Regions from separate parts of the Exiguobacterium sp. s21 genome, predicted to be linked through region 1. Evidence: riboswitches for the same ligand, from Rfam matches in the RefSeq annotation. Region 1 holds a riboswitch; the other holds the start of a gene.
What was found. Region 1 has a riboswitch for S-adenosylmethionine ahead of KNP06_RS08590 (MetQ/NlpA family ABC transporter substrate-binding protein). Riboswitches for the same ligand answer to the same signal wherever they lie in the genome.
Positions count from the first base shown of each region.

Region 2: it holds a riboswitch for S-adenosylmethionine, as region 1 does, so the genes downstream of both, mtnK (S-methyl-5-thioribose kinase) here and KNP06_RS08590 (MetQ/NlpA family ABC transporter substrate-binding protein) in region 1, are expected to answer to the same signal.

Region 1 is NZ_JACSLF010000006.1:36,874-40,852, forward strand. Features, by position in the region: gene KNP06_RS08585 (methionine ABC transporter ATP-binding protein) at 1-789, opposite strand, end outside; gene KNP06_RS08590 (MetQ/NlpA family ABC transporter substrate-binding protein) at 799-1,620, opposite strand; SAM riboswitch class I at 1,693-1,797, opposite strand; gene KNP06_RS08595 (iron-containing alcohol dehydrogenase family protein) at 1,838-2,854, opposite strand; gene KNP06_RS08600 (aminotransferase class I/II-fold pyridoxal phosphate-dependent enzyme) at 2,851-3,979, opposite strand, start outside.
Region 2 is NZ_JACSLF010000003.1:119,565-123,543, reverse strand. Features, by position in the region: gene KNP06_RS05200 (2-hydroxy-3-keto-5-methylthiopentenyl-1-phosphate phosphatase) at 1-27, opposite strand, end outside; gene KNP06_RS05195 (2,3-diketo-5-methylthiopentyl-1-phosphate enolase) at 24-1,181, opposite strand; SAM riboswitch class I at 1,251-1,352, opposite strand; SAM riboswitch class I at 1,556-1,658, shown strand; gene mtnK (S-methyl-5-thioribose kinase) at 1,740-2,891, shown strand; gene mtnA (S-methyl-5-thioribose-1-phosphate isomerase) at 2,888-3,922, shown strand; gene KNP06_RS05180 (sugar ABC transporter substrate-binding protein) at 3,915-3,979, shown strand, end outside.

The DNA of each region.
Region 1 (3,979 bases):
GTTGACGAGCATCCCGTGCGTGCTCAACTCTTCGACGACCTCTTTCGGGACATCGAGGTTCGTCTTCAAGAACTTGCGTGTCGTCGCATGCTGCGGGTCCGAGAACACGTCGAGCACGTCCCCTTCCTCGATGATCCGGCCGGCCTCGATGACCGCGACCCGGTCACAGATGCGCTCGATGACTTCCATCTCGTGCGTGATCAAAAAGATCGTCAGTCCGAGCTCGCGGTTGATGTCGAGCAAGAGGTCGAGGATCGACTCGGTCGTCTCCGGGTCGAGCGCGCTCGTCGCCTCGTCGCTGAGCAGGATATCCGGCTCGTGCGCGAGGGCCCGGGCGATGGCGACACGTTGCTTCTGTCCGCCCGAGAGTTGCTCGGGATAATGTTTTCGATGGTCCGTCAAGCCGACGATGTCGAGGTATTTGTCGACGCGAGCGCGGATCGTTGCCTTGTCGAGACCTTCAAGCCGGAGCGGGATGCCGACGTTCTCTTCGACGGTCGCCGTCTTGAGCAGGTTGTAGTGTTGGAAGATCATTCCGATTCGATGGCGGAGTTTTGAGAGCCCACGTTTGTCGAGCTTCGTGATGTCCTGTCCTTCGATCTCGACCTGGCCCGAGGTCGGGCGTTCGAGCAGGTTGATCATGCGGATGAGCGTGCTCTTGCCGGCCCCGCTTCGGCCGATGATGCCGAAGATCTCGCCTTTCTCGATCGTGAGCGAGACGTCGTCGAGTGCGGTGACGGCACCTTTGTTCACCGTGAACGTCTTCGTGATTCCTTTAAGTGCGATCATAGGCCCTCCTTAAAACGCCGGGACGATTGAGCCGTTGAACGTCTCTTCGATGAACGTCCGGACCTCGTCCGAGTGATAGTACGATTTGAGTGTCTCGACGACTTCGTCATCCTTGTTGTCGGTACGGACGACGACGTAGTTCGGATACGGGTTGTCGACCGTGTCTTCGTGGAACAAGGCGTCCTCGTTGATCGACAGGCCGGCACCCATCGCGAAGTTCGTGTTGATGGCCGCGAGTGCGACTTCCGGGAGCTGGGTCGGGAGCTGAGACGCCTCGAGCTCGATGAATTCGAGGTTGAGCGGGTTCTCGGCGATGTCGCGTTTCGTCGCCTTGTCCGTCAAGCCTTCCTTCAGCGTGATGAGGCCCGCTGTCTCATACAGACGGAGTGCGCGCAGCTCGTTCGCCGGGTCGTTCGGGACGGCGACCTTGTCGCCTTCTTTCAAGTCCTCAATGTCGGTCAACTTTTCCGAGTAAAGACCCATCGGGAACGCGACGGTCTTGAACACGTCGTCAATCTTATAGCCTTTGTCGGACTTTTGCAGTTCTAGGAATGAGAGCGTCTGATAACTGTTCACGTCGAGGCTACCCTCGGCGAGCGCCGTGTTCGGCGTATTATAGTCATTGAACACTTTGATATCGAGTTCGAGGCCGTCTTCGGCCGCGAGTTCTTTCACTTTCTCGGCGATCTGTTGGTGCGGCCCGCCCGTGACGCCGATCGTGAGCGACTCCGTGCTGAGCGCCTCGCTCGCGTCCGATTGTCCGCATGCCGAGAGCGCGATGGCGGCGAGTAGTGATGTTCCTGCAAGTACTGTTTTCTGTTTGATGTTCATTTGTTTTCCTCCTCCAAAATGAAAGCCCGCTACTCATTCAGAGTGGCGGGCACGACAAGTCAAAGTCGGACACGCTCATCTCCCAGACGATATCGTCTGTTGGAATTAGCACCATGATCATTACGATCTGGTTGCCGGGTTTCACAGGGCCAGTCCCTCCACCACTCTTGATAAGCAATCGGTCTATTAAGTTGTTATCATCTTACTTTTAATTCTTTTAATTGTAAATAGAAAATTGTAAATTTTCAAATATTATTTTCAGAAAGTCTTTATCGAGTGGTTCCGGCAACTGTTGCAGTTCGGTTTCCGTCATGACGGAGTCGACCAGTACCGGGATGTCGCCCGACCCGACCCCGAGCGCCTCGAGCGTCGTCGGTGCACCGAACTGTTTCAACCAGGCCTCCAAATACGGAGCATCGGCCGAGCGACGCAACCGCTCCTGGACGATTAGGCCGAAGCCGACCTTGTCTCCATGCAAGAAAGAGTGGGTCGACTCGAAGCGGCTGAGCGCATTATGGACCGCATGGCCCACGGCGACGCGTGTCCCGGCGTCACCAAATCCACCGACGGCGCCGCCGATGGCGAGCACGTGATCGACCGCGAAGCGGACGTCGTCACTATACGACTCAAAAGCGTGCTCGCTCAATTCAAGTTCGACGAGACGCCCGCACTGCTCGGCCAAGACGAGTCCGGTGTTGACGCCGGCGTCAGCTGAGCTGTCACCACTCAAATAACGGGCCTCGTAAAACTTCGCGACCGTGTCGATGACACCGGCCCGAAAGTATTCATATGGTGAGCGCGAGATGACCCGTGAGTCAACGATGACCCGTTCGATGACGACGCGGAACATGTCGTAGCGGTCGTAGCTCCCGTCCTCCCGATAGACGACGCTGAGAGGCGTGAACGCCGCACAGTTCGAGGTGAGTGTCGGGACGACGATGAGCGGCACGTTCTGTTGATAGGCGACGAGTTTGGCCGTGTCGACGAGCTTGCCGCCTCCGACGGCGATTAACACGTCGGCGTCCAACGGTTTGAGCCGTTTGACTTCCGAGTCCGTGCACTCCCCGCTGAATTTTGTTGCCGGATAGTCCGCGATGGCCGGAAAGATGGCTCGGACGACGTCATACCCGTTCTGACCGTGCAGGACGTGGGCACGTCGGCCGTCGACTAAGTCATCCAGACGGTCGAGCGCGTCATCGGCGTGGTCATATTCAAGGACGGCCTGACGAATCATGCGCGCACCTCCTCATAGGCGGCAAACAACCGCTCGATTCGTTCGACGGCCTCGTCAATCTTCGGTTCCGGTGAGACGAGACCGAAGCGGACGTATCCGTTCCCTTCCGAACCGAAGAAATAGCCCGGGGTGACGGCGACACCGGCTTCATGCAGCAGTTTCCGCGAGAACGACTTGGCATCACCCTCGGGCACTTTCGCCCAGACGAAGAACGAGCCTTCCGGCGGTTCGACGGCCCAGCCGGCCCGGTTCAACCCGTCGATCAGGCGATCACGCCGTGCCTCGTACAGTCGTGCCAAGTCATCGCGAATGGTACGGGGCGCCTCGAGCGCAACGACAGCCGCCGCCTGGATGGCCGAGAACACGCTGACGTGGACGTGGTCCTGATACGTGTTGATCGCCTCGATGATGTCCGCGTTCCCGACGGCGAAGGCGACGCGCCAACCGGACATGTTGAACGCTTTCGACATCGTATATACCTCGATGCCGACTTCTTTCGCCCCTTCCGCCTGCAGAAAGCTAGGCGGGACGTGGCCATCGAATCCGATGCTGCCGTATGCGAAATCGTGGACGACCATCAAGTCCCGCTCCCGGGCGAAACGGACGGTATCGTCAAAGAAAGCGGGTGAGGCGACGGCTCCGGTCGGATTGCTCGGGTAGTTCAAATACATGAGTCTTGCATCTTGCGTATCGAGCGTCTCATAGTCCGGCAAGAAGCCGTTCTCTTCCCGGAGGACGAGGTCACGGACGACGGCACCGGCGAGTCGTGCCCCCGAGATGTAATCAGGATAGCCGGGATTCGGTAGCAAGATCCCGTCCCCTGGCTCGAGCACACATTGCGGCAACGTGATGAGTCCGGACTTGGAACCGATGAGGATCGCGACTTCCGTCTCGGGATCGACTTCGACGCCGTACTCATTCAAGTAAAACGTCGCCACCGCTTGTTTCAGACGGGCCTGACCGCGGAACGGACCGTATTGATGGGTCGAGGCATCAAGGAGCGCCGTCTGAAGTGCGTCGCAGATTGGGGCGGGCGTTGGCAAATCCGGCGTCCCTTGACCGAGTCTGATGATATCGCGACCGGACTGTTCAAGTGCTGCGACTTCATCGGCGAGTCCGACAAAA
Region 2 (3,979 bases), on a different contig from region 1:
GAAGTCGCACAGGATGTGGACCGTCATCGTGACGCCCACGCCTTTAACGCGGTATCGAGTTCGTCCGTCTGTCCTTCGGTGGGACCGAGGACGTGAGTGATGGCTTGGCGGAAAGCACGGGCCCCGGCGGCTGCACCGTCCGGGTGACCATGAATGCCACCGCCGGCGTTGATGACGACCTCCGTCCCGAAATCACGAATGATATCGGCGACAAGCCCCGGATGAATCCCGGCTGACGGGACCGGTAAAATTGGTTTCGACCAATGCGGTTCGGCGCTCAAGTCACGAATCGCGAACGCCTCGTCCCGTGGTGTCGCGAGCGAACCGTATGGAGACGGGAAGAGCGTCAAATCGGCCCCGGCGAGACGTGGGAGTTTACCGAGTAAGAGCGAATGACTGATGGACCCGGTCAAGGCGCCGGCAAAGGCCGGGTGGGCCAAAATCGGCACACGGATGTCTGGGTCGTTCGCAAGTTCGCGCAGTGCGTCAAGACCGTACGTATAGACGTTGAATAGGAGCGCCGTCGCACCGGCCTCGATCAGCCGGAGCGCCTGGTCGCGAAGACCGAACACAGGGCCGCTCAGCGTGATGGCGTAGAGGACACGTTTCCCGGTCGCCTCAAAGTGCGCTTGAATGACGGCCGCTCCGATCCGGGCCCGTTCGAGCGACGGCGTGAGCGGATTGTCGTATAAAATCTCGTCGTCTTTGACGATATCGATGCCGCCGGCGAACTGATCGCGGAGTTGCTGCTCGAGAAACGCGAGGTCACGCCCGATGACGCCTTTGAAGATGCTCATGACGAGCGGACGGTCATGGACACCGAGCAACTCGCGAATCCCGTCGACGCCGAACTTGGCGCCTTTGAAATGAGGGGCGAGCGTTTCGGGCAACGTCAAATCGATTAACCGAATCGAATCGTCGAGGGATAGTTTCCCGAACGTCGTCGTCAAGATGGATGAAAAGTCAGGGCTGACATTATGTAACGGATAGCGGATCGTGAACCGGCTCGTCGTCTCAGTATGGGTGGTCGATACGACCTCACCCCGGTACGCCTGTAACTGCTCTTGCTCTAAATGACGCAGCTCGGTCCATGTGCCGACGGTCAGCTCGAGGGTGATTTTGTCGGCAATGCTTGCGACCGCATCCGTTCGTTTGATTTCATATGTGGCAGTGATACTCATATGGTTCCTCCTTCCAGGCAAACAAAAAATGACCCCATGCCGAGGCAAGAGGTCATCATAAAAAATGAACTCTTATCTCTCAGCTTTCGCTGCAAGAATTAGCACCGTGCCATCTCTGGTCGGTTGCTGCGACATCATCGGGCTCGTCCCTCCGTCTGCTCTTGATAAGAATGTGATTTGAAGTTGTGAAATTTAATTGAATTTTTACACAGATTCGTCACGTCGTCAATTCCTTTTTTTCCAAAAAAATATTTTGGGAAGTTGTTTCCATATATGCACAAAAAAAGACGAGTGGCACGGAGAAAAGGACGTTGACAATTGTGACGTCGAGTCCGTAATATTCATCACATAAGTTCACCGAATCGAATAAACCACTCTTATCGCGAGTTGGCAGAGGGAATTGGCCCGATGACGCCGCAGCAACCGACCATTAGGCACGGTGCTACATCCACCAGACGAATGTCTGACAGATGAGAGGAACAACCATTTTGGCTGTGCCTCTTTCTCGCGGAGAAAGGGGCTTTTTTTGTGGGCAACGTACAGGAAGGGGAAAACATCATGTCATATCAACCATTTACAGAACAGTCTGTTGTCGAGCACGTCCGTCAATTAGGATACTTGCAAGACGGAATCGCCGAGTGTGAGGAAATCGGGGACGGCAATTTGAATCTCGTGTTTCGGATTCGCCAAGGCGAACAGCGCCTAATCGTCAAACAGGCGCTCCCATACGCTAAAGTCGTCGGTGAGAGCTGGCCGCTTACACTCGAACGGGCATGGATTGAACAGTTGGCACTCCGTGAGTTTGCGAACGTGGCGCCGCGTTTCGTCCCGGACGTCCTCGGTAGCGACCGGACGCTCGCCTACACGATTTTAGAAGATCTGTCTGATTATGAGATTGTCCGCACCGGTTATTTGAAAGGGGAGAGCTATCCGGAACTCGCGCGTCATGTCGGTGAATTTTTAGGCGAGACGCTGTTCGCGACGTCGGATTATGCGGCCGGCCCGATCGCGAAGAAGCGGATTGAACGTGACTATTACAACCCGGAACTGTGTGACATCACCGAGAAGCTCATCTTCACCGACCCGTTCAAAGACGCGGAGTCGAACAACATCGAGGCGGCGCTTCGAGAAGATGTCGAACGCCTCTGGCAAGACCAGGCGCTCAAGGTCGAGGTGACGAAACTGAAAGTCGGATTTGTCACGAAACATGAGGCGCTTCTGCACGGTGACCTACATACAGGCAGCATCTTCGCGACTCAACAAGAGACGAAAATCATCGATCCAGAGTTCGCATTTTACGGACCGTTCGGCTTTGATTTGGGCCAAATTATCGCCCATTTGACGCTGTCGACGTTCCATGACCCGCTCAAACGCTTCGAACGTTTCACGGACGTCTTGACGGTGTGGGAGACGTTCGAGAAGACGTTCCGGGCCAACTTTGAGCGAGCCGTCGAGCCGTTCAATACGGACGGTTTCGTCGACGAATTGTTGCGGACAATCTTCAGCGACACGATCGGCTATGCCGGTTGCGAACTCATTCGCCGTGCCGTCGGACTCGCCGGTGTCGCCGATCTCGAGACGTTGCCGGAAGCGACGCGGCTCGAACGAAAACGTGACGCGCTTGCCCTCGGGACGGCGCTCATTAAAGAACGCCACAGCGTCGAATCGATTGACGACTTGGTGACGCTTTTGTCGGGGGTGCGCGTATGACGGTCCAAAACATCCGCTTTAATTCGCAAACGGACGAACTCATCCTATTGGATCAGACGTTGTTACCACATGAAGAGCGTTACGTGACAATCGAGACGCTCGAACAGGCAGAACATGCCATCGAGACGCTCCAAGTCCGTGGTGCCCCGGCCATCGCGTACTTCGGGGCGTTCGTCCTCGCCAAAGAGGCAGGCCGGTTAGTCGACGACCCGGACTTCACCCGTCGACTCGACCTCGTTGGACGCCGCTTGATTGCGACAAGACCGACGGCGGTCAATCTGCAAAACGTGATCGAATCGCTCCTTGATTTAAATGTCGGGGACGACTTTGAGGCGATTGCCGAGGAAATCAAACGCCGCGCCATCGCTTTGTACGACCGGGACGTCGATACATATCGGGCCATCGGCGAGCATGCGCTGACGGTGTTGCCGGCCGGGGGGAACGTGTTGACAATCTGCAACGCCGGTGCCATCGCGACATCGCGATACGGCACAGCGCTCGCGCCGTTTTACGTCGGAAAAGAACAGGGCGTATCTTTCAACGTCTTCGCCTGTGAGACGCGGCCGCTCCTGCAAGGGGCACGCCTCACTGTCTGGGAACTCGACCGGGCCGATATCGACGTGACGCTCATCACCGACAATATGGCGGCTTGGACGATTCAGTCAAAACGAGTCGACGCCATCATCGTTGGAGCTGACCGTATCACACGGACGGGTCACGTCGCCAATAAAATTGGGACGTTGCAGCTCGCCGTCCTTGCCAAACATTACGGCATTCCGTTCTATGTCGCGGCGCCGCATTCGACGTTCGATTTGACGGCGGATGACACGATTGAAATCGAGGAGCGGAACCCGTCAGAAGTGACACATATCGGTGGTCAACCGACGGCACCCGTCGGCATCACCGTCTTCAATCCGGCGTTCGACGTCACCCCACCGGACCTCATCACCGGACTCATCACCGAGGCGGGTGTGTTCGAGCCGACAGAGACTGCCATCACACATCATGTAGGGGGAACAATTCATGTCTAAAAAACTATTAATTTTACTATTCACATTCGTCTTGGCGCTCGTCGGTTGCACGAACGA